Regions from separate parts of the Pseudomonas sp. SP16.1 genome, predicted to be linked through region 2. Evidence: predicted binding sites of a transcription regulator. Region 2 holds the regulator's gene; each other region holds the start of a gene.
The links. Region 2 encodes FliA, which starts transcription of late flagellar genes. Its sites were predicted from a motif close to CTAAAGTTTNNNNNNNNNNNGCCGNTAA; they were not measured.

Region 1: motA (flagellar motor stator protein MotA) is a predicted target of FliA. The motif match lies at 2,587-2,614, and genes of this name have one in related genera.
Region 3: ACUTAF_RS04170 (methyl-accepting chemotaxis protein) is a predicted target of FliA. The motif match lies at 4,827-4,854, and genes of this name have one in related genera.
Region 4: flgM (flagellar biosynthesis anti-sigma factor FlgM) is a predicted target of FliA. The motif match lies at 2,670-2,697, and genes of this name have one in related genera.

What each region holds. Positions count from the first base shown of each region.
Region 1 covers NZ_JBQYFZ010000001.1:3,855,295-3,862,789, forward strand. Annotated here, with positions in the region: gene rsgA (small ribosomal subunit biogenesis GTPase RsgA) at 1-652, shown strand, start outside; gene motB (flagellar motor protein MotB) at 682-1,677, opposite strand; gene motA (flagellar motor stator protein MotA) at 1,681-2,532, opposite strand; gene ACUTAF_RS18345 (HDOD domain-containing protein) at 2,651-4,171, shown strand; gene ACUTAF_RS18350 (rhodanese-like domain-containing protein) at 4,248-5,063, shown strand; gene asd (archaetidylserine decarboxylase) at 5,132-5,992, shown strand; gene ACUTAF_RS18360 (molecular chaperone) at 6,161-7,495, shown strand, end outside.
Region 2 covers NZ_JBQYFZ010000001.1:2,474,092-2,481,586, reverse strand. Annotated here, with positions in the region: gene flhA (flagellar biosynthesis protein FlhA) at 69-2,198, shown strand; gene flhF (flagellar biosynthesis protein FlhF) at 2,210-3,523, shown strand; gene fleN (flagellar synthesis regulator FleN) at 3,613-4,443, shown strand; gene fliA (RNA polymerase sigma factor FliA) at 4,440-5,186, shown strand; gene ACUTAF_RS12000 (chemotaxis response regulator CheY) at 5,278-5,652, shown strand; gene ACUTAF_RS11995 (protein phosphatase CheZ) at 5,672-6,460, shown strand; gene ACUTAF_RS11990 (chemotaxis protein CheA) at 6,475-7,495, shown strand, end outside.
Region 3 covers NZ_JBQYFZ010000001.1:830,714-838,208, reverse strand. Annotated here, with positions in the region: gene ACUTAF_RS04205 (tripartite tricarboxylate transporter permease) at 1-504, shown strand, start outside; partial or broken gene ACUTAF_RS04200 (tetratricopeptide repeat protein) at 640-804, opposite strand; gene ACUTAF_RS04195 (hypothetical protein) at 920-1,198, opposite strand; gene ACUTAF_RS04190 (AI-2E family transporter) at 1,406-2,470, shown strand; gene ACUTAF_RS04185 (nucleotidyltransferase family protein) at 2,755-3,306, shown strand; gene ACUTAF_RS04180 (VOC family protein) at 3,361-3,840, opposite strand; partial or broken gene ACUTAF_RS04175 (hypothetical protein) at 4,007-4,486, opposite strand; gene ACUTAF_RS04170 (methyl-accepting chemotaxis protein) at 4,890-6,653, shown strand; gene ACUTAF_RS04165 (LysR family transcriptional regulator) at 6,793-7,495, opposite strand, start outside.
Region 4 covers NZ_JBQYFZ010000001.1:2,766,173-2,773,667, reverse strand. Annotated here, with positions in the region: gene ACUTAF_RS13385 (TIGR04283 family arsenosugar biosynthesis glycosyltransferase) at 1-321, shown strand, start outside; gene ACUTAF_RS13380 (TIGR04282 family arsenosugar biosynthesis glycosyltransferase) at 318-938, shown strand; gene ACUTAF_RS13375 (flagellar brake protein) at 942-1,691, opposite strand; gene ACUTAF_RS13370 (flagella synthesis protein FlgN) at 1,780-2,247, opposite strand; gene flgM (flagellar biosynthesis anti-sigma factor FlgM) at 2,298-2,630, opposite strand; gene flgA (flagellar basal body P-ring formation chaperone FlgA) at 2,765-3,523, opposite strand; gene ACUTAF_RS13355 (chemotaxis protein CheV) at 3,600-4,532, shown strand; gene cheR (protein-glutamate O-methyltransferase CheR) at 4,578-5,405, shown strand; gene flgB (flagellar basal body rod protein FlgB) at 5,763-6,170, shown strand; gene flgC (flagellar basal body rod protein FlgC) at 6,182-6,625, shown strand; gene flgD (flagellar hook assembly protein FlgD) at 6,647-7,312, shown strand; gene flgE (flagellar hook protein FlgE) at 7,349-7,495, shown strand, end outside.

The sequences.
Region 1 (7,495 bases), 1.4 Mb from region 2:
TCAGATCGTCATCGTCTTCGCCCCACTGCCCGAGCCGCACGCCAACCTGATCGACCGTTATCTGGTGGCCGCCGAGCACGCTGGCATCCGCCCGTTGCTGCTACTGAACAAGGCCGACCTGATCGATGCGCAGAACCAGGTCGCGCTCGACGCCCTGCTCGGCGTCTACCGCCAGCTTGGCTACCCGCTGCTGGAGGTCTCGGCCCATCAGGGCGACGGCATGGAGCAGCTGAAGAAACGCCTGGACGGCCACGTCAGCGTGTTCGTCGGCCAGTCCGGGGTGGGCAAGTCGTCACTGGTCAACAGCCTGCTGCCCGGGGTCGATACCCGCGTCGGCGCGCTGTCGGAGCTGACCGGCAAGGGCACCCACACCACCACCACCGCGCGACTGTTCCACTTTCCCGGCGGCGGCCAGCTGATCGACTCGCCCGGCATCCGCGAGTTCGGCCTCGGCCATGTCAGCCGCGACGACGTCGAGGCCGGCTTTATCGAGTTCCACGAGCTGCTCGGGCGCTGCCGCTTCCGCGACTGCAAGCATGATCGCGAGCCGGGCTGCGCACTGCTGCAGGCGCTGGAGGACGGGCGCATCCAGCCGCAGCGCATGGCCAGCTACCGGCATATCCTGGCCAGCCTGCCCGCAGACGAATATTGAGCGGCGGTGAACGGGTCGGCGCTGACGCCCTATTGGTCGACCGGCTGATCGAACTGCAGCGCACCGTCCTCGAAGATGTTCAGGCGTTCGCGCACCTGCTCGGACGGTAGCGACTGGCTCGCTGCAGGCGCGCCCGGCGCAGCGTCGGCCGGTGCCGCCGGCTGGGCCTCGTCGCCGCCCTGCTCGCCCTCGATGGCGCGCTGCGCCTTCTTGGTCAGCACGATGATGTCGATGCGCCGGTTGACCGGATTGAAGGGGTCCTCGCGGTCGAACAGCGCCGAAGAGGCGTAGCCGACCACCCGCGCCACCTGTTCCTCGGCGTAGCCGCCGGCGATCAGGGTGCGCCGCGCGGCATTGGCACGGTTGGCCGACAGTTCCCAGTTGCCGAAATCGCCACGACCGGCGAAAGGCTTGGCGTCGGTATGGCCGCTGACGCTGATCTTGTTCGGCACCGCGCGGATGGTATCGGCCATGGCCAGCAGGATGTCCTCGAAATAGGGCTGCAGGTTGGCGCTACCGAGGGCGAACATGGGGCGGTTCTCGGCGTCCATGATCTGGATGCGCAGGCCGTCCTGGGTGATCTCGAACAGGATCTGGTCCTTGAAGCGCTGCAACTCGGGGTTCTCCTCCACCTTGTTCTGCAGCTCCTGCAGCAGCAGCTCGAGGCGCTCGCGCTCGAGCTTGTCGGCAAGCGTTTCGACCTGATCGGGGTCGATCTCCACGTCCGGGCTGTCGGTCAGGTCCTGGATTTCCGGATTGAGCGTGCGCTCCGGGGCCGGCGTCGGCGAGCCGCCGAGGTCGACGGCATGCGGGCTGGCGCTCTCGGTGAAACCGATGGGGTCCTGGAAATAGCCGGAAATGGCCTTCTTCTGCTCCGGAGTGGCCGAGGACATCAGCCACATCACCAGGAAGAACGCCATCATCGCCGTGGCGAAGTCGGCGAAGGCGAGCTTCCAGGCGCCACCGTGGTGCCCGCCGGCGACCTTCTTGCCGCGTTTGACGATGATCGGCTGGTTGTTTTCCACGACTCAGTTTCCGCGCACGGCCTGTTCGAGCTCAATGAAGCTTGGCCGGTGTGCCGGAAACAGCACCTTGCGACCGAACTCCACCGCCAGGCTCGGCGGCATACCCGAGGCCGAGGCCACCAGGGTCGCCTTGATCGCCTCGTAGAGGTTGACCTCCTCCTTGGCGTCGTGCTCCAGCGCCGTCGACAGCGGGCCGAAGAAGCCGTAGGAGGCGAGGATGCCGAGGAAGGTACCGACCAGCGCGGTGGCGACCTTCTCGCCGATCTGCGCGTTGTCCGCCTCGGCGAGGATCGACATGGTGATCACGATCCCCAACACGGCGGCGACGATACCCATGGCCGGCAGGCCGTCGGCGACCTTGGCTACCGCGTGGGCGGGGTGCTCCACCTCCTCCTTGAAACTGGCCAGCTCCATGTCGAACAGGCCCTCCAGCTCGTGCGGCGCCATGTTGCCGGAAGACATGATGCGCAGGTAGTCGCAGATGAACGCGGTCATCCGCGCATCCTTGAGCACCCCCGGATATTTGCTGAAGATCGGGCTGGCATTGGGGTCCTCGACATCCGCCTCGATGGCCATCATGCCCTCGCGACGGCTCTTGTTGAGGATCTCGTAGAGCAGCTTGAGCACCTCGAGGTAATAGGTATGGGTGAAGCGCGTGCCGAACATGCTCACCGACTTCTTGAACACCGTCATGAACATGCTGCCCGGGTTGGCCTGGAGGAAGCCGCCGAGCGCCGCACCGCCGATGATCAGAATCTCGAAAGGGTGGACCAGGGCCATCAGTTGCCCGCCGGACAGCACGAAGCCGCCGAACACGCAGCCCAGTACCACAATGATGCCGATGATTTTTGCCATAGAAAGGATGCTTGCAGAGCCAGGAGAGAGGGTTATTAAAAACAACCCTTCTAATTATCGGAACTTATACGCCAGACTATAGCCAGTTAAGGTCAAAAGCCAGTTCGGCTCAACCCACATGTCCACGCCAAAGCCTCTGCCGCGCAGTCTCGACGCCTGGTTGCAACAGCTGGCCAAGCTACCCCTGCCCATCGAGCAGGAGCAGCATGCGCGCCTGCGCCGCATCCTCGGTGACAACCGCAGAACCTGGCGCGAGATCGCCGACGCCATCGAACTCAGCCCCACCTTCGCCCTGCAGGTGCTGCGCGAGGCCAACCAGGCCGGCGGCAGCCTCAGCGATCCGGCCGACAGCCTGGAAACGGCCCTCGCCCGCCTCGGCCTGAAGCGCTGCGAGGCGCTGCTCAACCAGGCGCCGGCGCTGCCCGAGAGCGAGATACCCCTGGCCCTGCGGCAGATACTGCTGGTCAGCCAGCATGCCAGCCAGCAGGCGCGCGGCCTGTTCGGCGCACGTCTGGCGCGCCTGTGGAACGAGCTGCACGGCTGCAGCCTGCTGTTTCTCGCCCCGCTCTGGCCGCTGCTGTGCGCCCATCCGCAGCTGTTCGAGGCCTGGGAACAGCGCGTGCTGCTCAAGGGCGAGCGGCCGGCCAGGGTGGAGCATGAGCTGCTCGGCGTGCCACTCATCGCCCTGTGCCTGCAACTGGCCGAGCGCTGGCGCCTGCCGGAGTGGATAGTGCAGGGCTACCGCCTGCTCGAACGCGATCGCCGCCTGCTGGTCAGGGCGCTGCACATCGCCCGCGACAACGAGCACCCGTTGCACCAGCAGCAATTGCTCGACGCCGATATCCCGTTGCGCCGCTGGGTGACCCAGCCGAGCAACTGCATCCTGCTGGCCAACGGCCTGGCGCTGTCGGCGCATCACGCCTGGAACGCTCCGCACAGCCTGCGCTGGCAGCGCTTCACCGGCCTCTACCTGCAGCTGCCGCTGGGCGAGGTGCAGCAGCAAGTCCATCAGCAGGCGGTGAGCAGCGCGCGCCTGAGCCAGGACGCCGCGCTCTGGCACCCGGCGCAGGCGCTGCTCTGGCCCTGGGACGCGCGCCGCCTGCAACCTCTGCCGCCCCGCCCGCTGGCCAAGCCCGACAATCTCGTCGACTGGCGCCGGCACTGCGCGCGCCTGCTGGCCGAGCCCAGCGCCTTCGCCAATGTCCAGCAGCTGACCGCCTGCGCCCGCGACGCCGTGCAAGCCAGCGGCCTGAACCGGGTACTGCTGCTGCTCGCCGACCGTCAGCACAGCCGCCTGCAGGCCCAGCAGCAGGCGGGCCTGCAGCCGGGCGCCAGCGCCCTGAGCCTTGACCCGGCACAGAGCCAAGTGCTGCGCCGGCTGCTCGCCGAGCCCGGCCAGCTGCGCCTGAGCCCGGCCAATATCGCCCAGTTCTCCGCCCTGCTGCCGGGCAGCCTGAAAGCGCTGTTCCCCGGCGAACACCTGCTGCTGCGCTCGCTGGCCAGCAACGGCCGGGTGGTGATGCTGCTGGTCGCGGACCAGGCCGGCCAGCCGCTCGACGAGCGCAGCCTGCAGGCGTTCGGCAAGACCGTGCAGTGCATCGAGCGCGCCCTGACCAGCTTCGCCAGACGCCCTCGCTGAGCCCTGCGCGCGATGCCACGCGCGCAGCCGATGCTTTCCGCTACAATCAGCCTCCTTTTCATAGATGGAGGCCTCGATGCCCGCCTTCGCCAATCTGCCGCTGGTCATCGAGCCCGCCGAGCTGGCCAGCCGCCTCGACGCTCCCGAGCTGATCCTGGTCGACCTCAGCGGCGCGGCGCGCTATGCCGCCGGGCACATCCCCGGCGCGCGCTGGGTCGACAGCAAACGCACGCAGCTGGGGCAGCCCCCCGCTCCCGGACTGCTCCCGCCGCTGGCGCAAATCGAGGCGCTGTTCGGCGAACTGGGCCACCGCGCCGACGCCATCTACGTCGTCTATGACGACGAGGGCGGGGGCTGGGCCGGTCGCTTCATCTGGTTGCTCGACGTGATCGGCCACCGCCACTACCACTTCCTCAACGGCGGCCTGCGGGCCTGGATCGGCGAAGGACGCGAGCTGAGCCAGGCCGTGCCGGCACCGCTCGCCGGCCACGTGCAACTGACCCTCGACGATGCGCCGACGGCCGATTGCGCCTATCTGCAAGCGCGCCTGGGCGCCGCCGACCTGGCGATCTGGGACGCACGCGCACCAGAGGAGTTTCGCGGCGAGAAGCTCAGCGCGGCGCGCGGCGGCCATATCCCCGGCGCAGTCAACTTCGAATGGACCGCCGGCATGGACCCGCAGCGCGACCTGCGCATCCGCGAAGATATCGCCGAGGTGCTGCACAGCCTCGGCATCACCCCGGACAAGGAAGTGATCACTCACTGCCAGACCCATCGCCGCTCCGGCTTCACCTACCTGGTGGCCAAGGCGCTGGGCTATCCGCGGGTGAAGGCCTATGCCGGCTCCTGGTCGGAGTGGGGCAATCTGCCCGACACCCCGGTCGAACGCTGAACCGCCGAAAACCGTCTGGGAGCCGCTCGCCTCGTCCGCACCGGCCCCCGAGTCCTCAAGGAACCACGATGAAACAACGCCTCTTTATCCTCAGCCAGTACCTGCTGCCCCACCACCTGCTGTCGCGGCTGGTCGGCTGCCTCGCCGAATGCCGCATCAGCTGGCTGAAGAACATCCTCATCAAGCTGTTCGCCAAGCACTACCAGGTCGACATGAGCCAGGCGCTGGTCGAGGACCTGACCGCCTACGAGCACTTCAACGCCTTCTTCACCCGCGCCCTGAAGGAGCAGGCCAGGCCGCTGGACGCCACACCAGGCGCGATCCTCAGCCCTGCCGACGGCACCATCAGCCAGCTCGGCGCCATCGAGCACGGCCGCATCTTCCAGGCCAAGGGCCACAGCTTCAGCGTCCTGGAACTGCTCGGCGGCGATGCCGATACGGCCGCCCCCTTCATGGGCGGCGAATTCGCCACCGTGTACCTGTCGCCGCAGGACTATCACCGCGTGCACATGCCGGTGGCCGGCACCCTGAAGGAAATGATCTACGTCCCGGGCAAGCTGTTCTCGGTCAACCAGACCACCGCGGAAAACGTCCCCGAGCTGTTCGCCCGCAACGAGCGCGTGGTCTGCCTGTTCGATACCGAGCACGGACCGATGGCCGTGGTGCTGGTCGGCGCGATGATAGTCGCCAGCGTCGAGACGGTATGGGCCGGGCTGGTCACGCCACCCAAGCGCGAGCTCAGGAGCACCCGCTACGACGCCGCATCCCGCGCGCCCATCGAGCTGGCCAAGGGCGCGGAGCTGGGGCGCTTCAAGCTGGGCTCCACCGCCATCGTGCTGTTCGGCCCGCAGCGGGTGCAGTGGCTCGACAGCCTGGACACCTGCAGCAAGGTGCGCATGGGCCAGGCGCTGGGCAACGCCCGAACCTGACGAACCCCGGGGCGACTGAACCCGCCCGCTCACGACCTGGTCACAAGTCTGTATCACACAGCGCCGGCCCATCCCCGGATGGGCTGCGACCGCGATGAGATGCTGCTAGAGTTCGACAGACTATCACCAGAGCCGCACGCCCCAGCGTGGCCGAAGCATCCGAGTTCGATGGATAAACAGAGTCTCCACCTGCAACTGTTGCGCGTTCCCACCCCGAGCCAGCCCGGCCTGAGCTTTTGCGACGGCAGCCCCCGCGATCTCAAACGCTGGATCGCCGCCCTGCCCAAGGCCAATCTCGGCGAAACCGCGCGCCAGCTGTACCAGAGCCTGGTCGAACTCAACCAGTTCCTCACCACTTCGGAAAATCGCCTGCACCTGCTCGAGCTGCTGCGTCCGGAAGTGCACTTCGTCTGCCAGCACCTCGAGCGTCATTTCCTCAGCCAGGCCATCGTCCTCGACGAGCGTCCGCGCAAGGTCGCCAACCTGTGCCAGGCGCTGCAGAACCACCTGGCTGTCGGCTACAAGCTGATCATCGCGCGCGTCATGAAGCGCGGTGGCAAGGAGCGCGAACAACTGCTCGCGATCGCCCTGCAGCGCGCCAGCCATAGCCTGTGCAACCCGCTGCTGCGGGCCAGCCAACTGTACTGCCCGGTACCCGAGGGACTATGGCTGGAGTTGCACCAGCTATACCAGATCGCCCGCGAGAAGGGCCTGCAGCGCCAGGCCATCCGCGACCCGCTGGCGCGCTACTCGACGGGACTGAGCAGCGAGCAGTGCTACCTGATCGCCCTGCTACTGGGGTGCGCACGCACCAACCAGATGCGCCAGCACAGCATCGCCCGCCTGGCCGAGGCCCTCGAGCCCTGGAGTGCCCTGGTCAAGCTGCAGGCCGGCGACCTGCCGAGCAGCCTGTTCGTCCTCGCCCCGCAGGTCGACGGGCCGCCACGCTACAAGTCGTTGTACCCCGATGCCGAGCTGCACAACTTGCTGGGGATCGATCCGCAGCCGCTGGTACAGGCGATCAAGCAGTATCTCGAGTTGCCCGAAGACGAGCGCGGCAACTCGCGACTGACGGTGCCAGAAGGGATGAGCCTGGACCTGCTGCAACACGTCGCCGCCGCCTGGGGCGACATCGCCGAGCGCACCTTCCAGCGCACCGCCGGTCAGGGCAGCCTGAGCCTGTGCATCGGCATGAGCGCGCTGCATTTCTTCCTCGCCGGCGAACAGTCGTTCGGCGACCTGCTCAAGCGCCCCAGCGAAATCGGCGCCGCGGTATTCAAACCGGCCGGCGGCGAGCCCGATGTCTGGGCCAGGGCCTTCGACGCCCAGCGCATCCCCAGCGAAGGCTTCCATTTCGAGGAAATCCAGTACAGCAAGGCCGGCGTCGGCGAGCAGCAGCCGGAGCAGGCCGATAGCGATGGCGAGAGCTATCCCACCTACACGCTGGCCATCGTCAACCACAGCCCCGGCGGCTATTGCCTGTCATGGCCCAAGGACGTACCC
Region 2 (7,495 bases):
TGTTTCTTGCCATCTCCCCGGCAGGGCGCAATTTCGCGTCAAAAGATTGAATCGGCTGGGGTAGCGACGTGGCAGTAGATCGCGCACAAATCATCGGTGAGGTACGCAGCAACCTGGCGGGCCTGCGCCACGGCAACCTGGGTATTCCCCTGCTGCTGCTGGTCATGCTCGGCATGGTCATGCTGCCGATCCCGCCGTTTCTGCTCGACGTGCTGTTCACTTTCAGCCTGGCCCTGTCCATCGTCGTGTTGTTGGTCAGCATCTACGCGCTGCGCCCGCTGGATTTCGCCGTGTTCCCCACCATCCTGCTGGCGGCCACCCTGCTGCGCCTGGCGCTGAACGTGGCCTCGACCCGCGTGGTACTGCTCAACGGCCACGAGGGCCACGGCGCGGCGGGGCAGGTGATCCAGGCCTTCGGCGAAGTGGTGATCGGCGGCAACTACGTGGTCGGTATCGTGGTGTTCGCCATCCTCATGATCATCAACTTCGTGGTGGTCACCAAGGGCGCCGGGCGCATCTCCGAGGTAAGCGCGCGCTTCACCCTCGATGCCATGCCCGGCAAGCAGATGGCGATTGACGCCGATCTCAACGCCGGCCTGATCGATCAGGCCGAGGCCAAGCGCCGCCGTAGCGAGGTGGCGCAGGAGGCTGACTTCTACGGCTCGATGGACGGTGCCAGCAAGTTCGTCCGCGGCGACGCCATCGCCGGTCTGCTGATCCTGTTCATCAACCTGATCGGCGGCATCGCCATCGGTGTGCTACAGCACAGCCTGGCCTTTGCCGACGCCGGCAAGGTCTACACCCTGCTGACCATCGGCGACGGCCTGGTGGCGCAGATCCCGTCGCTGCTGCTGTCGACCGCCGCCGCGGTGATGGTGACCCGCGTGTCCACTTCCGAGGACATGGGCTCGCAGGTGCAGCGGCAGATGTTCGCCTCGCCCCGGGCGCTGGCGGTGGCGGCGGCGATCCTGATCGCCATGGGCCTGGTGCCGGGCATGCCGCATTTCTCCTTCATCAGTCTGGGGCTGCTGGCCGCCGCCGGCGCCTACTGGATCGCGCACAAGAAGCGCGCGGTGCAGGAGGCCGAGCTCAAGGAGGTCCAGCGCCAGCAGGAGCTGCTGCCGGCGCAGAAGGCGCAGGAGGTCAAGGAACTGGGCTGGGACGACGTCACCCCGGTGGACATGGTCGGCCTGGAGGTGGGCTACCGCCTGATCCCGCTGGTCGACCGCAACCAGGGTGGCCAGTTGCTGGCGCGGATCAAGGGGGTACGCAAGAAGCTGTCGCAGGAGATGGGCTTCCTCATGCCCTCGGTGCATATCCGCGACAACCTCGACCTGGCGCCCAACGCCTATCGTCTGACGCTGATGGGCGTCAGCGTGGCCGAGGCCGAGGTCTATCCGGACCGCGAGCTAGCGATCAACCCCGGCCAGGTGTTCGGCCCGCTCAACGGCATCGCCGCCAAAGATCCGGCGTTCGGCCTGGAGGCGGTGTGGATCGATCCCAGCCAGCGCGATCAGGCGCAGTCGCTGGGCTATACGGTGGTCGACGCCAGCACGGTGGTCGCCACCCACCTCAACCAGATCCTGCACAAGCATGCCCACGAGCTGCTCGGTCACGAAGAGGTGCAGCAACTGATGCAGCTGCTGGCCAAGAGCTCGCCGAAGCTGGCCGAGGAGCTGGTGCCGGGCCTGGTGTCGCTGTCGACCCTGCTCAAGGTGCTGCAGGCACTGCTGCAGGAGCAGGTGCCGGTGCGCGACATCCGCACCATCGCCGAGGCGATCGCCAACGTCGCGCCGAAGAGTCAAGATCCCGCCGCGATGGTCGCCGCGGTTCGCGTGGCGCTGGCCCGCGCCATCGTGCAAAGCATCGTGGGACTAGAGCCGGAGCTGCCTGTGATCACCCTCGAGCCAAGGTTGGAACAGATATTGCTGAACAGTCTGCAGAAGGCCGGTCAGGGCAGCGAGGATGGCATCCTCCTCGAACCGGGCATGGCCGAGAAGCTGCAGCGTTCCCTGGTGGAAGCGGCGCAGCGCCAGGAAATGCTCGGCAAGCCGGTGATCCTGCTGGTGGCCGGTCCGATCCGGGCGATGCTGTCGCGCTTCGCGCGGTTGGCGGTCTCCAGCATGCACGTGCTGGCCTACCAGGAAATTCCGGACAACAAGCAGGTCACCATAGTCGCCACTGTGGGCCAGAACTGAGGTAAAGGGTCATGCAGGTCAAACGCTTCTTCGCCGCCGATATGCGGACCGCCATGAAACTGGTGCGAGACGAGCTGGGCGCCGACGCCGCGATCATCGGCAATCGCCGGGTGGCCGGCGGCGTCGAGCTGACAGCGGCGCTGGACTACCAGGTGACGCCTGCGCCGGTGCGGCCCAATCCCGCCCTGGAGGCCGAGCTGCGCAAGACCCAGGCGCGCATCGCCAGCGCCCAGGCCGAGCTGGCCACCCGCGCCGAGCAGGACGCCGGCAAGGATCGCCAGCTGTTCGCCAATGAATCGCTGGTGGCGCCGGAGCTGCCGGTGACCCCGGTCAAGCCGCAGCGACCGGCAGCCGAGCCCGCGCCGACGCAGCCCGGGGTCGATCCGTACGCGCTGGACGCCATGCGCTTCGAGCTCAACGGCCTGCGCGAGCTGATCGAAGTGCAACTGGGCTCCATCGCCTGGGGGCAGCTGCAGAACCGTCGTCCGCAGCAGGCCAACCTCTGGCGCCGCCTGCAGCGCATGGGCCTGCCCGCCGATCTGGCGCAGGCGCTGCTGAACAAGGTCGCCGACGTCGCCGAGCCGCGCCAGGCCTGGCGCATGCTGCTGGCCCACCTGGCGCATGCGATCAAGACGCCGCAGGTCGAGCCGCTCGAGGAGGGCGGGGTTATCGCCCTGGTCGGTCCGGCCGGCATGGGCAAGACCACCACCCTGGCCAAGCTGGCCGCCCGTTATGTGCTCAAGCACGGCGCGCAGCAGGTCGCCCTGGTCAGCATGGACAGCTACCGCATCGGTGCGCAGGAGCAGCTCAAGACCCTGGGCCGCATCCTCGGCGTGTCGGTGACCCAGGTCGATCCCGGCCAGTCGCTGCTGCAGGCGCTTGCGCCGCTGGCGAAGAAGCGCGTGGTGCTGATCGACACCGCAGGGCTGCCGAGCAGCGACCCGGCGCTGCGCCTGCAGCTGGACAGCCTGGCGGGGCGCGGCATCCAGGCGAAGAACTATCTGGTGCTGGCGGCCACCAGCCAGAACCAGGTGCTCAAGGCCGCCTACCATAGTTACAAGCGCTGCGGCCTGGCAGGCTGCATACTGACCAAGCTGGACGAGGCGGCGAGCCTTGGCGAGGTTTTGGCTCTGGCTATAGGCCAGCATCTGCCGGTAGCCTATGTCACCGACGGCCCGCGGATTCCGGACGACCTGCAGGTGCCGCGCAGCCATCAGCTGGTCAGCCGTGCGGTGGGCCTGCAGGCTGCCGACGAGCCGAGCGAGGACGCCATGGCGCAGCTGTTCGCCGGCCTCTACCAGAACCCGGCGCGGCGCGCCGGCTGAAGACGACGAGAATGTGACAGCCACCGGCGGCAAGCCGCCGGAGTGAACGGCCGAAGGGCCAAGTCGAAGTTAGACAAGGTGTGTAAGACATGGGTATGCATCCCGTACAGGTGATCGCGGTGACCGGCGGCAAGGGTGGCGTCGGCAAGACCAATGTGTCGGTGAATCTATCGATGGCCCTGGCCGACCTCGGTCGCCGGGTGATGCTGATGGACGCCGACCTCGGTCTGGCCAACGTCGACGTCCTGCTGGGGCTCGCGCCCAAGCGCACCCTGGCCGACGTGATCGCCGGCGAATGCGATCTGCGCGACGTGCTGCTGCAGGGGCCGGGCGGGATCCGCATCGTGCCGGCGGCCTCCGGCACGCAGAGCATGGTCAACCTCTCGCCGATGCAGCATGCCGGGCTGATCCAGGCGTTCAGCGAGATCGGCGAGAACCTCGACGTGCTGGTGATCGACACCGCCGCCGGCATCGGCGATGCGGTGGTGAGTTTCGTGCGCGCCGCCCAGGAGATCCTCGTGGTGGTATGCGACGAGCCCACTTCGATCACCGACGCCTACGCGCTGATCAAGCTGCTCAATCGCGATCACGGCATCAGCCGCTTCCGCGTCCTGGCCAACATGGCACATAGCCCCCAGGAAGGGCGCAACCTCTTTGCTAAGCTGACCAAGGTCACCGATCGTTTCCTCGATGTCGCCCTGCAGTATGTCGGCGCCGTGCCCTACGACGAGTGCGTGCGCAAGGCCGTGCAGAAGCAGCGCGCCGTCTACGAAGCCTTCCCGCGATCCAAGTGCGCTCTGGCGTTCAAGGCGATAGCCCAAAAGGTCGATAGCTGGCCGCTGCCGGCCAACCCCCGCGGCCATCTGGAGTTTTTCGTCGAGCGTCTGGTGCAGCAACCGACGGCAGACAGCGCCGTATGACAGCAGCTTCTGGACTTCGTATGTACAACAAGGCGCAGGCACGGGACTCCCAGCACCAGTTGATCGAGCGCTATGCGCCGCTGGTCAAGCGTATCGCCTATCACCTGCTGGCCCGTCTGCCGGCCAGCGTGCAGGTCGACGACCTGATCCAGGCGGGCATGATCGGCCTGCTCGAGGCCTCGCGTAAGTACGACGCCGGCAAGGGTGCCAGCTTCGAGACCTTTGCCGGCATCCGCATCCGTGGCGCCATGCTCGACGAGGTGCGCAAGGGCGACTGGGCGCCGCGTTCGGTGCACCGCAACAGCCGCATGGTCAGCGACGCGATCCGCGCGGTGGAGGCCAGAACCGGACGCGACGCTAAAGATCAGGAGGTTGCGGCCGAACTCCAATTGAGTCTCGAGGATTACTACGGCATCCTTGGCGACACTTTGGGCAGCCGCCTGTTCAGTTTCGACGACCTGATGCAGGACGGCGAGCACGGCGCTCTGCACGAAGACGCCGGGCATTCCCCGCCCGAACCATCGCGGGACCTCGAAGACGAACGTTTCCAGAAGGCACTGGCAGAGGCCATCGCCGGCCTGCCGGAGCGCGAACGTCTGGTGCTGGCGCTGTATTACGATGAAGAGCTGAATTTGAAGGAGATCGGTGAAGTGCTGGGGGTCAGCGAGTCGCGCGTCAGTCAGTTGCACAGCCAGTGCGCAGCGCGTCTGCGCGCGCGCCTGGGTGAGTGGCGCGCCAGCTGAAGCCTGGCTGCTCGGCCGGTTTCACGATTAAAGGACGTCATTGCGAGCGCAATGCGTTTGGGACTGTACGGAGGTCGACTTGGACAAGAACATGAAAATCCTCATCGTTGACGATTTCTCGACGATGCGACGGATCATCAAGAACCTCTTGCGGGACTTGGGTTTCACCAACACCGCCGAGGCCGACGACGGCACTTCGGCCTTGCCGATGCTGCAGAGCGGCAGCTTCGACTTCCTGGTGACCGACTGGAACATGCCCGGCATGACCGGCATCGACCTGCTGCGCGCGGTGCGCGCCGACGAACGGCTCAAGCACCTGCCGGTGCTGATGGTTACCGCTGAAGCCAAGCGTGACCAGATCATCGAGGCTGCCCAGGCCGGGGTGAACGGCTATGTGGTCAAGCCCTTCACTGCCCAGGTGCTGAAGGAAAAGATCGAGAAGATCTTCGAGCGGGTAAACGGCTGATGTCAGCCGCGAGGGTGCTATGGAACACGATGACTCCACGCTGGGTGACCTCGAGTCGACCCTGAAAACCAATGCCCGCGAGTTGGTCGACAGCCTGGAAAAAGGCGACTTCGGCGCCGCGGTGCAACTGATCAACGAACTGAACAAGGTCCGCGACCACGGCCTGTATCACGAAGTCGGCAAGCTCACCCGTGAGCTGCACAACGCCATCGTCAATTTCCAGATCGATCCGCGCATGCCGCACGCCCAGGAGCTGTCGCAGATCGCCGATGCCACCGAGCGTCTCAACTACGTCGTGACCATGACCGAACGGGCGGCCAACCGCATCATGGACCTGGTCGAGCAGAGCGCGCCGCTGGTCAACGATCTCGGCGACGAGGCGCAGAGCCTGAGCGCCGAATGGGGCCGCTTCATGCGTCGTGAGATGGGCGCCGACGGTTTCCGCGAGCTGGCCAAGCGCATCGAGCTCTTTCTCGCCCGCAGCGAGCGCGACAGCGGCAAGCTGTCCGGGCACCTCAACGACATCCTGCTGGCGCAGGACTATCAGGACCTGACCGGCCAGGTGATCAAGCGCGTCACTCAACTGGTCACCGAGGTGGAAAGCAACCTGCTCAAGCTGGTGCTGATGGCCAGTCAGGTCGACCGCTTCGCCGGCATTCAGCACGACCACGACGCGCTGCGCGCCGAACAGGAAACGCTAAAAGAGCCATCTCGGGGTGAAGGTCCGCAGATTCATGCCGATAAGCGTGATGACGTCGCCTCCAGTCAGGACGATGTCGACGACCTGCTGTCCAGTCTTGGATTCTAAGGAGTTCCCCCCCTATGAGCTTCGGCGCCGATGAAGAAATCCTCCAGGACTTCCTGGTAGAGGCCGGCGAGATTCTCGAACAGCTGTCCGAGCAGTTGGTGGAGCTGGAAAGCCGCCCTGACGACATGAACCTGCTCAACGCCATCTTTCGCGGCTTCCACACCGTCAAGGGCGGGGCGGGCTTCCTCCAGCTCAACGAACTGGTGGAATGCTGCCATATCGCCGAGAACGTCTTCGACATCCTGCGCAAGGGTGAGCGGCGCGTCGATGCCGAGCTGATGGACGTGGTGCTCGAAGCCCTGGATGCGGTCAACGGCATGTTCGGCCAGGTGCGCGAACGCAGCGAGCCGACGCCGGCCTCGCCGGAGCTGCTGGCGGCGCTGGCGCGTCTGGCCGAACCGGCCGGCGCCGAGCCCGCTGCCGTGGCGCCGGCTGCCGCGGCGGAGCCGGAACCTGTCGCGGCCTGCGGCGATATCACCGACAGTGAGTTCGAACAGCTGCTCGATGCCCTCGGCGAGGCACCGGCCGACGACGGCGTGCCGAGCAGCGAGGAGATCACCGACGACGAATTCGAGGCACTGCTCGATCAGTTGCATGGCAAGGGGCAGTTCTCCGCGCCGACCGAGAGCCCGTCCGGCGCCGCCGCGCCCGCGCCGACGAGCGACGAGATCACCGACGACGAATTCGAGGCGCTGCTCGATCAGCTGCATGGCAAGGGCCAGTTCTCCACCGTGGCCGAGGCCTCGGCGCCGGTCGCGGCGGCGCCTGCGGCAAGCGTGACGCCGGCCAGCGACGAGATCACCGACGACGAGTTCGAATCCCTGCTCGACCAGTTGCACGGCAAGGGCAAGTTCGCCCCGCCCGTCGAGGCCGCGGCCGCCCCGGTTGCCCCGGCCAAGCCGGCTACGGCGTCTGCGAAGCCGGCCGCGAAGGCCGAAGCCGCTGCGCCCAAGTCTCCTGCCGCGCCTGCCGCCGCAGCGGACAAGGCGCCGGCGGCCAGCGAGGCGGAAACCACCGTGCGGGTCGATACCGCGC
Region 3 (7,495 bases), 1.6 Mb from region 2:
TTCCTGATCCACGGCATCCAGCCCGGTCCGCTGCTGTTCATCAGCCAGGGCCCGCTGGTGTACACCATCTTCGCCGCGCTGCTGGTCGCCACCGTGATGATGCTGTTCATGGAGTTCTACGGCCTGCGCCTGTTCATCAAGCTGCTCGACGTGCCCAAGCACATCCTCCTGCCGATCATCCTGGTGCTCTGCGTGGTCGGTGCCTTCGGCCTGTCCAGCCGCCTGTTCGACGTCTGGTCGATCCTACTGTTCGGCCTGCTCGGCTACGGCTTCGTCAAGGCCGGCATGCCGGCGGCGCCGTTCATCATCGGCTTCATCCTCGGGCCGATGGCCGAGACCAACCTGCGCCGCGGCCTGATGCTCTCCGATGGCAGCTTCGCCGAGTTCTTCACCACGCCCATCGCCGGCAGCTTCCTCGGTCTGGCCCTGGCCTTCGTCCTCTGGCAGGTGTTCAACGCCCTGCGTCCCAAGCCCAGCGCGATCAACGAGATCCTGCGTACCTGAGCGCCGCCCTCCCCTCTCTCCCGCAATGGGCGAGAGGGGTCGTTTTCCGCTAGGACAAATCCGCAGCCACCCAGGCGCGCCGGCCACCTCGATGGCGCCGATCAGGCTATCAGGCCAGGGTTCGCCGCTCCCGGTTCAACCGCGAATCAACACCGCCCCCGGCGGTACCTGCCACTCCAACGCACGGCAACTGCCCGGCGGCGGCTGGTGTCCGGCCGGCCGGTCGGGGTACCAGATGCGGCACTCCCCCGGCGGGGGCAGATGCCCTGCCGGCACCTCATATCCGTGCGGCGGGTACGGGCCATGATCGCCGTAGCCATACGCCACGCAGCCGGCACAGAGCAGCAGGCCGAAACCTGCCGACAAAGGCCGGAGGACGCGGTAGAACGCCCTTGGCAACGAGCTATCGACTGGATCATTCATGGTAGGCCCTCTCCCACTCTCGCCGATATTGCGGCCTGTGCTTGACATCTTCTCGCTGCATTTCCTCGAAATGCTTGCGCTCCTCCCTATCCATTTCCTCATGGAGCTTGCGGTGTTCCCGCTCCGCCTCCAGGCCGTCCTTGTCCATCTCCTGCACATGCTCCCAATAGCGCTTGTGCGCCTCTCGATAATCCTTGCCAGGGTCATCGGCGAGCGCACTGCCTGCGCTGGCGCAGAGCAAGACGGCCAAGAGTCTGGGAATGCTGTTCATCGCAATTGCAACTCCAGTGATTACGAGTGCCAGCCGCCTCGTTGGCGGCTCTCGGTAGACAGTTCGTAGCCGCTCGAGTGCCCGCCCCACAGGCCTGCTGGTGGGCGCCAGCGCCGGCGATCCGGGATCGGTGCCGGGGCAATCTTTTCTGCACTTTGCCCCGTCCGCGAGGGACTAACGGGCATGTACCATTCCTGCGAACCGACCATGCCGACTACCTCCTTCGAAAACAAGGCCTTCCTGTTCCTGCTCGCCCTGGTGACGATCGCCTTCCTCTGGATCCTCCTGCCGTTCTACGGCGCGGTGTTCTGGGCGCTGGTGCTGGCCGTGGTCTTCGCCCCACTGCAACGGCGCTTGGCCCGGCGTCTCGGCGGCAAGGGCAACCTGTCGGCGCTGCTGACGCTGATCATCTGCCTGTTGGTGGCGATCCTGCCGGTGATCTTCATCAGCTCGGCGGTGGTGGCCGAAGGCACTCGCCTGTTTCAGCGCCTGGACTCCGGCGAGCTGGATATCGGCACCCAGGTCACCAAAACCGTGGAGATGCTGCCGCCCTACATGCAGCAGTTGCTCGAGCGCTTCGGCGTCTCCAACCTCGAAGGCCTGCGCGAGCAGATCTCCAAGGGCGCCATGGCCGGCAGCCAGTACCTGGCCACCAAGGTGCTCGCCATCGGCCAGGTGACCTTCGAGTTCGTCATCGGCTTCTTCGTCATGCTTTATCTGCTGTTCTTCCTGCTGCGCGACGGCCAGGAACTGGCGCGCGACATCCGCACCACGGTGCCGCTGGGCGAGACGACCAAGCGCCGCCTGCAGATCAAGTTCACCCGCGTGGTACGCGCCACGGTCAAGGGCAACCTGGTGGTGGCGGCGGTGCAAGGCGCCCTCGGCGGCCTGATCCTCTGGGTGCTGGACCTGCCCAGCCCGCTGCTGTGGGGCGTGCTGATGGCCTTCCTGTCGCTGCTGCCGGCCGTCGGCGCCGGCATCGTCTGGGCACCGATGGCCCTGTACCTGCTGCTCAGCGGCGGCGTCTGGCAGGGCGTGACGCTGACCCTGTTCGGCGTGCTGGTGATCGGCCTGGTGGACAACATCCTGCGCCCCATCCTGGTCGGCAAGGACACCCGCCTGCCCGACTACCTGATCCTCATCTCCACCCTTGGCGGCCTGGCCCTGCTCGGTCTCAACGGCTTCGTCATCGGGCCGCTGGTGGCGGCGCTGTTCGTGGCGAGCTGGAACCTGTTCGGCAGCGGCAAGACGACGGTGAGATTGCCGGATTAGGGAAAGGGCTCCGTTTTGGCCAATGATTGCGCGACCTTTAGACGTAACCGGCCGCGCTGTCCGCCGAATCTCGGTGGGGGATCGCGAATAAACTCGCTCCTACAGAGCAGGCCTGGAGACATGGCCCTGATCATCCAAGCGTCGGCCGGGCACGATCAGTCAAGGCGGGCCGCGTTCGGAGAGGGGTGGCCGGCAGTTTCGCGTTACTTTCTGTCCTCCCCCTGCCCCACCTAGGCGTTGCCGGCGCTGCTAGTCTGCTCCCCCACCCCATCGCCAGAACGCCCATGCACAAGCTCGCCCTGCTACAGACCATCATCGCCGCCGACCCGCTACGGATGCGGATTCTCCGTCGGGTAGAGGCGCTCCAGCTCGCCGACTGCTGGGTGGCGGCGGGATTCGTGCGCAGCGCGGTATGGGATCACCTGCATCAGCGGCTTGACTCCGCCCTGCCGACGGATATCGATGTGATCTGGTTCGACGGCGCGTCGGCCTGCAAGACGGTGGACGGCGAGATCGAGGCCGCCCTGCGGCGCTGGGACGAGACGCTCGACTGGTCGGTGAAGAACCAGGCGCGCATGCATCGGCGCAATGGCGACCGTCCCTACACCTCGGCAACCGATGCAATGCGCCACTGGCCGGAGACGGCGACCGCCGTCGCGGTAAGGCTGGGAGCCGACGACCGTATCGAGGTCGCGGCGCCGTTCGGCCTGAATGACCTGTTCGACCTGATCGTGCGGCCCACGGCACGCTTCAAGGGCGAGAAGCGACAAGCTTATCTGGATCGTCTTCGCGCCAAGAACTGGCTCGCGAACTGGCCCGATCTGACGATTCTCTAACCGGACCATCAGGCTCATCCCATCGGCGCTCTGCTCGCCTGCAAAGCGCGGCGCTCAGCCTTTCAGCGCCGCCTCGATCCTGGCGATATCGATCTTGCTCATCTCCATCATCGCCTCGAACGCGCGCTTGGCGGCCGCGCGATCCGGGCTGGCGATGGCCTCGGTGAGGATGCGCGGGGTGATCTGCCAGGAGATCCCCCACTTGTCCTTGCACCAGCCGCATGCGCTGGCCTGGCCGCCGTTGTCGATGATCGCGTGCCACAGGCGGTCCGTCTCGGCCTGATCGTCGGTCGCCACCTGAAAGGAGAACGCCTCGTTGTGCTGGAACGCCGGGCCGCCGTTCAGGCCGAGACAGGGAATGCCCATCACGCTGAACTCGACCGTCAGCACATCGCCCTGCTTGCCGGACGGATAGTCGCCGGGCGCGTGATGCACGGCCTGCACCGCGCTGTCGGGGAAGGTTTCGGCGTAGAAGGTCGCAGCCTCCAGCGCGTCGCGGTCGTACCAGAGGCAGATGGTGTTCTTGCTGGTCATCGCGAATCTCCAGGGTTGGGGATAACCCGGGGAGTCTAGACAGTCTGTAGGAGCTGGGTTCGCGGCCAGCCCAAAGGACAGGTGCGCGAGGCAGGCGATGGCCAAAGTCGCGGAGCGGGCCGCTGGAACAACCATTTCCTTGCGGCGGGGCGGAGCGCCGCTCGTTCTAGGCGCCGGCGTTCTTTTTCTGCAGGATGACTGACGCCTCGTTGCAGGCCTGCTGGAAGACCTCGCTGCCGATCCACTGCGCCGCCCTGCCTTCGTCCTCATCGTGGAAAATCGCGCGATAGAGGATCAGCAGCCCCATCATGAAGTCGATGGCCGCATCCTCCGCTTCCTCGGCGACCACCAGTTCCAGCACGGGCTATTGCAGCAACACCAGGCACATCGCCAGCAGGCTGACGTCCTCGCCGACCTTGATCGCCTGCAACAGATCGTCGAAGTGCGCCGGGTCGAAACCATTCTCCTCGATGTCCTTGCAATCGAAGGTGTGCAGGTCGATGGCCACATCATCGAACGGCTCGTCGATCAGCGGATTGGCCAGAACCGTGAGGATGAGATGGCTCTTGGCCTTGCTCATGCGGTTCTGCTTGGTCTTGGCTTTGACCCGCCTGGCGCGTTCTTTCTGTTTATCGGGGAAAGCCATGCAGGCGTGTGGCCAGAGCAATGGCCCGAGGCAATCGGGCGCCTACTGTAGTCAGTCCGGGCGGGCGCGGCGGTGGGAGACTCTTGCTGCGCTAATGACCGGCTTTTGGCCGAGACTCGCTGGTGGCAATAGGCTAGAGTCGGCCAGGAGCAGTCACTCGGGCTATAAATAAATCCATCCCCTTTCCCGCACTGCGGGTTGAAATTAGCCGCATTGCTAATGCCCGCTTTTGGCCGGTTGGCAGGGGCGATGGCGATAGTCATCGACTGATGGCTCGCGCTGGCGGCAGCCGCTCAACCCAGGTGCTGCCGACGAAAGCATCTAGACGTGGCATGCGGGGCTTAAGTTCGCCCCCGGCTTGCCGTTAACAAAAACAGGATTATCCGGATGGCCAGGAATCTAGATGCTTAATCTATTTCGTAGAAGATCTGCCTTGGATGTGATGGATGCTATCGAGCAGACGCAGGGGGTCATCGAGTTCGATCTTGACGGCAAAATAATTCGAGCCAACAAGAATTTCCTGGACTTGTTGGGCTATTCGCTCGACGAAGTTCGCGGCCGCCATCACAGCATCTTTGCCATCCCTGATTACGCCCGGAGCCCGGCATACAGCTCCTTCTGGCAGGATCTGCGGGCAGGCAGGTCTCAGACTGGAGAGTTCAAGCGGCTCAGCAAAAGCGGGGAGCCTGTTTGGATTCAGGCGACTTACACCCCGATTATTCGTGGCGGCAGGGTCCAGCGGATCATCAAGTTTGCCACTGACGTTACCGCCCAGGTGATCGAGGGCGCACGCATCCGCGCACAGATGGAGGCCATCAATCGTTCACAGGCGGTTATCGAGTTCGGCCCCGACGGCACGATTCTCGAAGCCAACGAAAACTTCCTCAATCTGATGGGCTATTCCCTGGCAGAGATTCGCGGCAAGAAGCACCAGATTTTCGTCCGTGAGTCCGAGCGCACATCCAGGTCTTACGCCGACTTCTGGAACAAGCTGCGCGCCGGTAACTTCGAGACAGCCGAGTACGAAAGGATCACCAAGAGTGGCCGTTCTGTCTGGATTCATGCCACCTATAACCCCATTTGCAGCTCCGATGGCGAGGTTGTGCGAGTCATCAAGTTCGCCAATGACATCACCGCCGAGGTGCTTCGCAATCAGGAATTCAAGCTGCTCTCCCTGGTCGCCAACGAGACGGACAACTCTATCGTCATCACCAACAGGGATGGCTTCATCCAGTACGTGAACCAGGGCTTTACCAAGCTCACCGGCTACAGTCTGGATGAAGTGGTCGGGAAGAAGCCGGGCGACTTCCTGCAGGGGCCGGCCACGGACATGGACACCGTCGGGCAGATCAGGGACGGCCTGCGTAACAACCGCCCCATTTACAACGAGATCCTGAACTACGGGAAAACGGGCGAGCACTACTGGATTTCGCTGGCGATCAATCCCATCTTCAACGCTGCAGGTGAGGTCGAGCAGTTCATCTCAATCCAGGCCAATATCACCCAAACCAAGGAGCTGTCCCTTGAGTCGGAAAAGCGCTTTGAAGCTATCAGCGTCACCAATGCCGTAGCTGAATGGGAAACTGATGGCTTGATCTATTCGGCCAACGATTACCTGGTCCAGCACCTTGGTTTCCAGCAGGCATCGGAGCTGCTGCACCTCAAGCTCAACCTTCGCGATATTCTGGGCGGCGAACTCTTTTCGAGACTGCTCAAGGGCGAGCAATACGCTGGCGGTTATACGATCCCAGGCAAGGATGGGCGTACCATCCAATTCAGCGGGGCCGTCTGCCCGATCACCGATTCGATTGGCAGGATTCAGCGCCTGGTCAGCTACGGCATCGACGAGCAGGCCAAGCAGGATGCCTCGCTGGTCACGGACCGCGAGATGCGCCTTGTACAGGAGTCGAGCACCCAGATCGCCAACATCATCGCAACGATCAACTCGATCACCCAGAAAACCAACCTCCTGGCCTTGAATGCCGCCATTGAGGCGGCCAGGGCCGGTGAGTCCGGACGCGGCTTTGCCGTGGTCGCCGATGAGGTTCGCAAGCTCGCCCAGCAGTCCGCCGATTCAGCAACAGAGATCACCCAGTTGGTCACCGAAAGCACCGAACGAATCGACCGCTTGAGCGCATCCCTGAATGCCCTGCTGTCCTCATCGTAGATGCCAGGCTCTTGCGCCTATGTGCCCATCCTCTCATCTGGCTTCTGATCCAGCCGCTGTCACCAACTGAATCGCACGAGCTTTAGTAGCCATTGGATGGCTACTTCTGGTCGATTGTGGCCGAAAGCCCCCTCCCCATTCACCGCCCACCCACCGGCGCATGCACGGCCATCAACTCCGCCACCCAGTCGATAAACACCCGCAGCTTGGCGCTGACATGGCGGTTCGGCGGGAAGGCCAGGTACATCGGCATCGGCGCCATCTGCCAGTCCTCGAACAGCGGCAGCAGCTCGCCGCTGGCCAGGTGCGGCTTGGCCATGTAGTGCGGTAGCCAGAGGATGCCCAGGCCGGCCAGGCCCGCGGCGAGGTAGGCGTTGCCGTCGTCGACCGTCAGCAGCGGGCGGCCCTGGGCCTCCATGCTTTCCGCGCCCCGCTGCATAGCGTAGGGCAGGGCCTTGCCCGTGCGGGACCAGAGAAAGCCGACCGTGCTGTGCCTGCCCTCCTCCAGCTCACGCGGGTGCGCCGGCGTGCCGCGGCGCTGCAGGTAGCCCGGCGTGGCGTAGACGCCGAGCTGCAGGTCGGCCACATGCCGCGCCACCAGGGACTGGTCGGTGATCTCGCCGCCACGCACCACGCAGTCGACGTTCTCGCCGATGATGTCGACGATGCGGTCGCTCACGCCCATGCTCAGCTGGATTTCCGGGTAGCGCGCGTAGAACTCCGGCAGGGCCGGGATCAGCAGCATGCGCGCCAGCGGGCTGGGCACGTCCACCCGCAATCGCCCGCGCGGCGCCAGCGAGGCGCTGGACAGACTGGTCTCGGCGTCGTCCATATCGGCCAGC
Region 4 (7,495 bases), 290 kb from region 2:
GGCCAGATGATCAACCTGCGTTCGCGCCTGACTGGCATCGCCAGCGGCGATCAGGGCATTTTCGTCTGCCGCGGGCTGTTCGAGTCGCTTGGCGGCTATGCCGAAATTGCGCTGATGGAAGACCTGGAGCTGTGCCATCGGCTCAGGCGCGAAGGACGACCGCGCTGTTTGCGGCCACCGCTCTCGACGTCGAGCCGGCGTTGGGAGCAACATGGCGTCTGGCGCACGGTCTGGTTGATGTGGCGTCTGCGCCTGGCTTACTACCGTGGTGTCAGCCCGGATGCATTGGCTGACCGCTATCGAGGAGGAGCACGACGATGACCACGCTGTCACTCCACCTGCTGGCGCGTGCGCCCGTTCCCGGGCGGGTCAAGACGCGTCTGATCCCGGCGTTGGGCGAGGAGGGCGCGAGCCGCCTGCAATGGGCGCTGCTGGAACAAACCCTGAAGCTGCCGCCGCTGGCCTTCGAGGAGCGCTTCCTCTGGCTGGACGGCGAGGCCGAGCGACCGCTGCGACAACTGGCCGAGCGCCAGGGCTGGGTGCTGATGGAGCAGCCGGCTGGCGACCTCGGCGAGCGCATGCGGCGCATCGCCGCCCTGGGCCTGGCCGAGCATGATGGCGTGGTGCTGATCGGCAACGACTGCCCCCTGCTCGATGGCGATTACCTGCAACAGGCCTGTGCGGCGCTGGCCGAACATCGCGCGGTACTCGGCCCGGCGGAGGACGGCGGCTACGTGCTGCTGGGGTTGCGCAGCCTGGATCACAGCCTGTTCGAGATGCCCTGGGGCGGTGATCGGGTACTGGCCTGTACCTGCGAGTGCCTGCGCCGTCTGGGCTGGCCGCATCACCTGCTGCCGACCCTGTGGGACGTGGACCGACCGCAGGACCTGGCGCGCCTGACGGAGCTGGATGCGCGCTGGCGCAACCTGGTGCACTGAAGCCTAGAACAGGCCGTCACCCTCGGTACGCCGCGCTTCGCGCTGCAGCTGGTAGACGAACCGCTCGATCTGCCGCTGCTCCAGGCCGCTGATGCGGTAGAAACGGGTGCCGACGAAGGTCATGTCGAGCTTTTCCTCGTACTGCACATGGCGCAGCTCCACCGCGCAGGTGACGGCGCCGAACGGCAGCTGGGCGGTGAGGCGTTCCTGGACCTGGCCGTTGTGCAGTTGCTGGCTGAGGTTGCCGGCGAAGCGCAGCTTGCAGCCGGTGGCGGAGATGTCCAGCAGGTGGCCCTGAAACGTCTCGCGCAGCTTGTCGCCGGCCAGCACGACCTTGACCAGGTCGGTCTGCTTGAGCGAGGCGCGATAGGCGCTGCGGCGCTGGTGATAGGTCACCTCCAGCGGCAGCGGTGCCCAGTAGCAGGGTGCGCCATCCAGCTCGCCGAGCTGCACGTCATGCTCGCAGGACCAGGCCACGCGCACGCCGTCGCGATAGGCCTCGACGTTGAAGGCCTCGCCCTGCCTGAGGAAACGTTCGCCGTCGGTGGGGATGATCTCGTCCAGCGCCATGCGGTTGCGGTCGCGGTCGATTTCCACCAGGTAGCTCTGGAAGCGCTGGCCGCGATCCTTGAAGAGGATCATCAGAGGATCGTGGTTCTGTTGTAGCTGGCGCAGGGTGGCAATGATCTCCACGGGCGTTTTGAGCACCTTGGGCGGCTGAGGACCACTTTCCTCGTTGAACGCGCTGGACACAGTTCGGAACTCTCCGAGTCATGGACTACAACGGCACTAGCATACTGGCGGAGTGCCTGCATGTCCCTGTGCTTTTTCTGGTGGGGCTTCAAGCCTGACTGAGCGGCCTGTGCTGGGCGATTCTAGCGGCGCTGCCACGACTGTCATAGAGCCCCGGGGTTTCGCCGCCACGGAGGATGCCGAGAATGCTGCCGACCGAGGCCTGGTTGGCGCGGATCAGCCGACCGTTGCGCAGGTTGGCCTCCTGGCAGCGCTGCAGCAGGGCGCTCAGCTGTTCGCTGCGCGCCAGCAACTGCTCGCCGACGTCCGAGCCTGCCGCCAGCGCGCTCAGGCCAGCGCGGTCGGCGCTCAGGCCGGCGCTCTGCAGCAGGCGGCTGCGCTCACTGCCGTGCTGCTGGAGTAGGGCGAGCAAGGGTTGCTTGTCGTTGAGCAGACTGTCCAGGCGCGGCAGGTCGCGCTCGGTCAGGGCCTGGAATTCGGCATCGATCAGCTCGAGCAGTCGCTCGCTGGTGCCGATATCGGTGGTGAACAGGTCAAGCAGGGCAGTGTCGTGCATGGCGGGCTCTTGGGGGTCGGGCGTCCAACACCCCCAGCGCAGCCCGGAGACTAGCGCTGGGATTCGAAATCAAGCAGTTTCTGGGCGACGCGCTGGCTGTCGATCTGGTAGCTGCCGTCGGCGATGGCCTGTTTGAGCTGGGCGACGCGCTCCTTGTCGACGACCGGCTGGTCGCGCAGCTTGTCGCCGATCTGCTGCAATTGCTGGGCCTCGCGGCTCAACTGCACCGACTCGCCGCTCTTGGCGATGTTCTGCTCGTCGCCGGCGGCAGGGGCACGGGTCGGCTCGGCCGGCTCGTTGCGATTACCTGCCTGAGTCGCGCCGGTACGCCCCGCATTGGCGGGCGTATTGGCATTGTTCAGCCGGTTGAAGTCGATGACCATGATGCAGAACCTCGGACGATTGTTGGACGCTTGCCAAGCTTCTCGGCGGCGGCCGGTAAAACTTTAGGGTTAATTTCTCTGCGTCGTTGGACAGTGTAGAAAATCGCCTGTTCGTTGCGCCACAAGAAACATGCCTACATGGCCACTTGCACTTGGCCGGGACCGACGACGCGGGCGCGAACCACCCGTTGCGAGCGCAGGTTGCGCACATTGATCTGCTGGCCAGGGGCGCCGTCGCTGAGCGCCTCGCCGGGCATGCGCACGTTGACCGTGCCGCTGCTCGCGCTGATCACCACCTGGTCGCCGCGGCGGATTGCCTCGGCGACCTGCAGGTGGTTGGGCGCCAGGACCTGAGCGCTGGGTAGCGGGCGCGTCAATTTCTTGCCGATCGCCTGCGCCGGATCGGTGAGGTAGCCCTGGCGGAGCTGGGCGACGTCGCGCTCGACCATGCCCAGGTCGGCGCTACCGACCAGGCTCATGCGCTTGAGCGGACGGCTCAGCACTACCACCTCGCGGAACAGGCGCACTTCGGCCGGCACGAACACCGTCCAGGGTGCGCTGCCGTCGCAGCGTACCCGCGTGGTGACGCGCCCCAGCGGCTGCGCCGGGCTCTCCAGGCTGACGCTCAGAGGCGAATCGCACAGCGGCATGCGCAGCCGCGGGTCGAGGCGATTGACCTGGACCTCGTGGCGACCCTGGATTTCGCTACGCTGTAGATAGTCGCTCACCGCCTGCTCAAGAAAGGCTTCGGTGGCGCCGATAAGCTCGTCGGGGCTGGTGACGGCCGCCGTGGCGGCGCCGCTGTAGCCGGCTGCCGGCAAAGCGAGTAAAACGAGCAGGGCGCCCAGGCGCTTTGCCGATTGCTGACGGAATGATGACGTTCTTGGCTTCATGGCCAATGCAAAGCAAGCCCCGTGCCGCCTGCTAGGCTGCACGGGCAGGCGTTACTAGACGAGGAGGGGACCGGGCATGGCCGGGTTGATGGATACGGTTAACCAGCGTACTCAGCTGGTGGGGCAGAACCGTTTGGAGCTGTTGTTGTTCCGCCTGGAAGGCCCGCAGCTGTACGGTATCAATGTGTTCAAGGTGAAGGAGGTGCTGCAGTGCCCCAATCTCACCATCATGCCCAAGTCCAGTCCGGTGGTGCGCGGCGTGGCCAATATCCGCGGCGGCACCATTCCTATTCTCGATCTGTCCATCGCCACCGGGCGTGCGCCGCTGGAGGATCTCAAGACCAGCTTCGTGATCATCACCGAGTACAACACCAAGGTGCAGGGCTTTCTGGTGCGCTCGGTGGAGCGCATCGTCAATATGAACTGGGAGGAGATCCATCCGCCACCCAAGGGCGCCGGGCGTGACCACTACCTGACGGCGGTGACCCGCCTGGATAAGCAGTTGGTGGAAATCATCGACGTGGAGAAGGTGCTCGCCGAGGTCGCGCCGACCTCCGAGGCGATCTCCGCCGGGGTGATCGACGAGCAGGTGCAGAGCCGTGCGGCGACCAAGCACGTGCTGATCGTCGACGACTCCTCGGTGGCCCGCAAGCAGGTGTCGCGCTGTCTGCAGACCGTGGGCGTGGAGGTCACCGCGCTGAATGACGGTCGCGAGGCGCTCAACTACCTCAAGGCGATGGCCGACGAGGGACGTCGTCCCGACGAGGAACTGCTGATGCTGATCTCCGACATCGAGATGCCGGAGATGGATGGCTATACCCTGACCACGGAGATTCGCAGCGATGCACGCATGCAGAAGCTGCACATACTCCTGCATACTTCGCTGTCCGGGGTGTTCAACCAGGCGATGGTTAAGAAAGTGGGGGCCGACGACTTCCTCGCCAAATTCAAGCCGGACGATCTGGCCTCGAGGGTGGCCGAGCGGATACGTGTGGCGGATGGGGGCTGAGGGGGCGACCTTTTGGCGAACGTGATGGCGGGTGAGGCGGCGCGAGTGTCTTCAGGTAATTTGGATTTCGAGCAGTTCCGGGCGTTCTTGGAAAAGGCCTGCGGCATTCTGCTGGGTAGCAACAAGCAGTACCTGGTTTCCAGTCGCTTGAACAAGCTGATGGAACAGAACGGCATCAAGAGCCTGGGAGAGCTGGTGCAGCGCATGCAGAGCCAGCCGCGCAGCGGTCTGCGCGAGCAGGTGGTGGATGCCATGACCACCAACGAGACCCTGTGGTTTCGCGATACCTATCCCTTCGAGGTGCTGAAGAACCGGGTGCTGCCGGAACTGATCAAGGCCTACCCGGCGCAGCGCCTGCGGATCTGGTCGGCGGCCTGTTCCTCCGGGCAGGAGCCCTATTCGCTGTCGATGTCGATCGACGAGTTCGAGCGGACCAATATCGGCCAGCTCAAGGGCGGCGTGCAGATCGTCGCCACCGACCTGTCGCCGTCGATGCTGGCCAACTGCAAGTCCGGCGAGTACGACAGCCTGGCCATGGGCCGCGGCCTGTCGCAGGAGCGTCTGCAGCGTTATTTCGACCCCAAGGGGCCGGGGCGCTGGCAGATCAAGGCACCGATCAAGAACCGCGTCGAGTTTCGTCCGCTGAACCTGCTGGACAGCTACGCGGCGCTGGGCAAGTTCGACATCGTGTTCTGCCGCAACGTGCTGATCTACTTCTCCGCCGAGGTGAAGAAGGACATCCTCAGCCGCATCCATGCCAGCCTCAAGCCGGGCGGCTACCTGTTCCTCGGCGCGTCCGAGGCGCTCAATGGCCTGCCCGAGAAGTACCAGATGGTGCAATGCAGCCCGGGGATCATCTACAAGGCGAAATAGCGGCGTGTGCCGTCAGCAGCGACAAACGGGAGGCCTTCGGGCCTCCCGTTTTCGTTTGGCGTTGCGCCGCGTAGGGGGCGCCGTGCGCACCAGCCTGGCAGACGAGCAGTTTTAGGCCAGGGGCTTTAGCCGCGACCTGATTAGGCCAGGTGCGCACGGCGCACCCTACGGCCACCAGCGGCAAGGTCGCGTTGCCGCTTGCGGGGAAAAGCGGAAAACGCTTGCCGCTTGCCGCCTCTCGTGCGCCTTGTTTATTTATAAATTATTGAAAATAAAGGAAAAAATATATTGGCACAGCCTTTGCTGAGTGTCTGGCAGGCAAAGACCAGACTGCCCCCGCGGCAAAGGTTGCAGAACATGAGCATCAGCTTCGCAAGCGCACTCGGTATCCACGAACAGGCACTCGGCTTTCGCGCCCAGCGCGCCGAGGTGCTGGCCAACAATATCGCCAACGCCGATACGCCGAACTACAAGGCGCGCGACCTCGACTTCGCCAGCGTGCTGGCCGAGCAGTCGGCCAAGCAGCAGCGCGGCAACGTCGCCCTGGCACGCACCGATGGCCGGCATATCGCCGCCGAGGGCATCGCCAGCGGACAGGCCGAGCTGGCCTACCGCAATCCGCTGCACGCCTCGCTGGATCAGAACAGCGTCGATCTGCAGATCGAGCAGTCGAACTACGCCGAGAACTCGGTGCATTTCCAGGCCAGCTTCACCTTCCTCAACAGCAAGTTCAAAGGGCTGACCAACGCCCTGCGCGGCGAATAAGGAGCGCGACCATGTCCCTTGCCAGTGTCTTCAATATCGCCGGAACCGGCATGAGCGCGCAGAGCACGCGCCTGAACACCATCTCCAGCAACATCGCCAACGCCGAGACGGTGTCCTCGAGCATCGAGCAGACCTACCGCGCCCGTCACCCGGTGTTCGCCACCGTGTTCCAGCAGGCCCAGGGCGGCGACCGCGGCTCGTTGTTCGCCGAGCAGGACGAGGCCGGCCGCGGCGTGCAGGTGCTCGGCGTGGTCGAGGACCAGAGCAGCCTGATGCCGCGCTACGAGCCGGACCATCCGGCGGCCGATGCCGGCGGCTACGTGTACTACCCCAACGTCAACGTGGTCGAGGAGATGGCCGACATGATCTCCGCCAGCCGCGCCTTCCAGACCAACGTGGAAATGATGAACACCGCCAAGCAGATGCTGCAGCGCGTGCTGACCCTGGGTCAGTAAGGCATTCAAAGGGAGCCAGGCATGACTACGGTAAGCGGCACCAGCTCGGTACTGGATCAGTACCAGATCAAGCAGGACAACACGCAGAACAAGGATCTCGGCAAGAACGAGTTCCTCAACCTGCTGGTGGCCCAGCTGAACAACCAGAATCCGCTGGAGCCCCAGGGCAATGGCGAGTTCATTGCCCAGCTGGCGCAGTTCAGCAGCCTGGAGGGCATCGAGAAGCTCAACACCAGCATGGAATCGATGCTGTCGTCCTATCAGTCGTCGCAGGCGCTGCAGGCGTCGTCCCTGGTGGGGCGCAAGGTGATAGTGCCGACCGAGAAGGCGGTGGTCGATACCGGCGAGAGCTTCAAGGCCAGCCTGGTATTGCCGGTCACCAGCAGCAACGTCTACGTCAACGTCTACGACAACGCGGGCGCGGTGGTCAGGCGCATCAACCTGGGCGAGCAGGCCGCCGGCAACGTCAGCTTCATCTGGGACGGCAAGGACGCCAGCGGCAACCTGATGCCGCCGGGTACCTACAAGTTCGAGGCGCAAGCCACCTATGACAACGAGACCAAGGGTCTCTACACCCTGCTGCCGGCCAACGTCGACAGCGTCACCTTGGGTGGTAGCGAACTCATGCTCAATCTCGCCGGTCTCGGCAGCGTCGCGCTTTCGCAAGTACAAGTGATCGGCCAATAACTATTGCCGCCGGCAGTTCCGGCAAAGGAGTCCTCCATGGCGTTCAATATTGGTCTCAGTGGTCTGCGCGCCGCGACCAGCGACCTCAATGTCACCGGCAACAACATTGCCAACGCCGGCACCGCCGGCTTCAAGATGTCGCGCGCCGAGTTCGCCGACGTCTATGCCGCCTCGGTGCTGGGT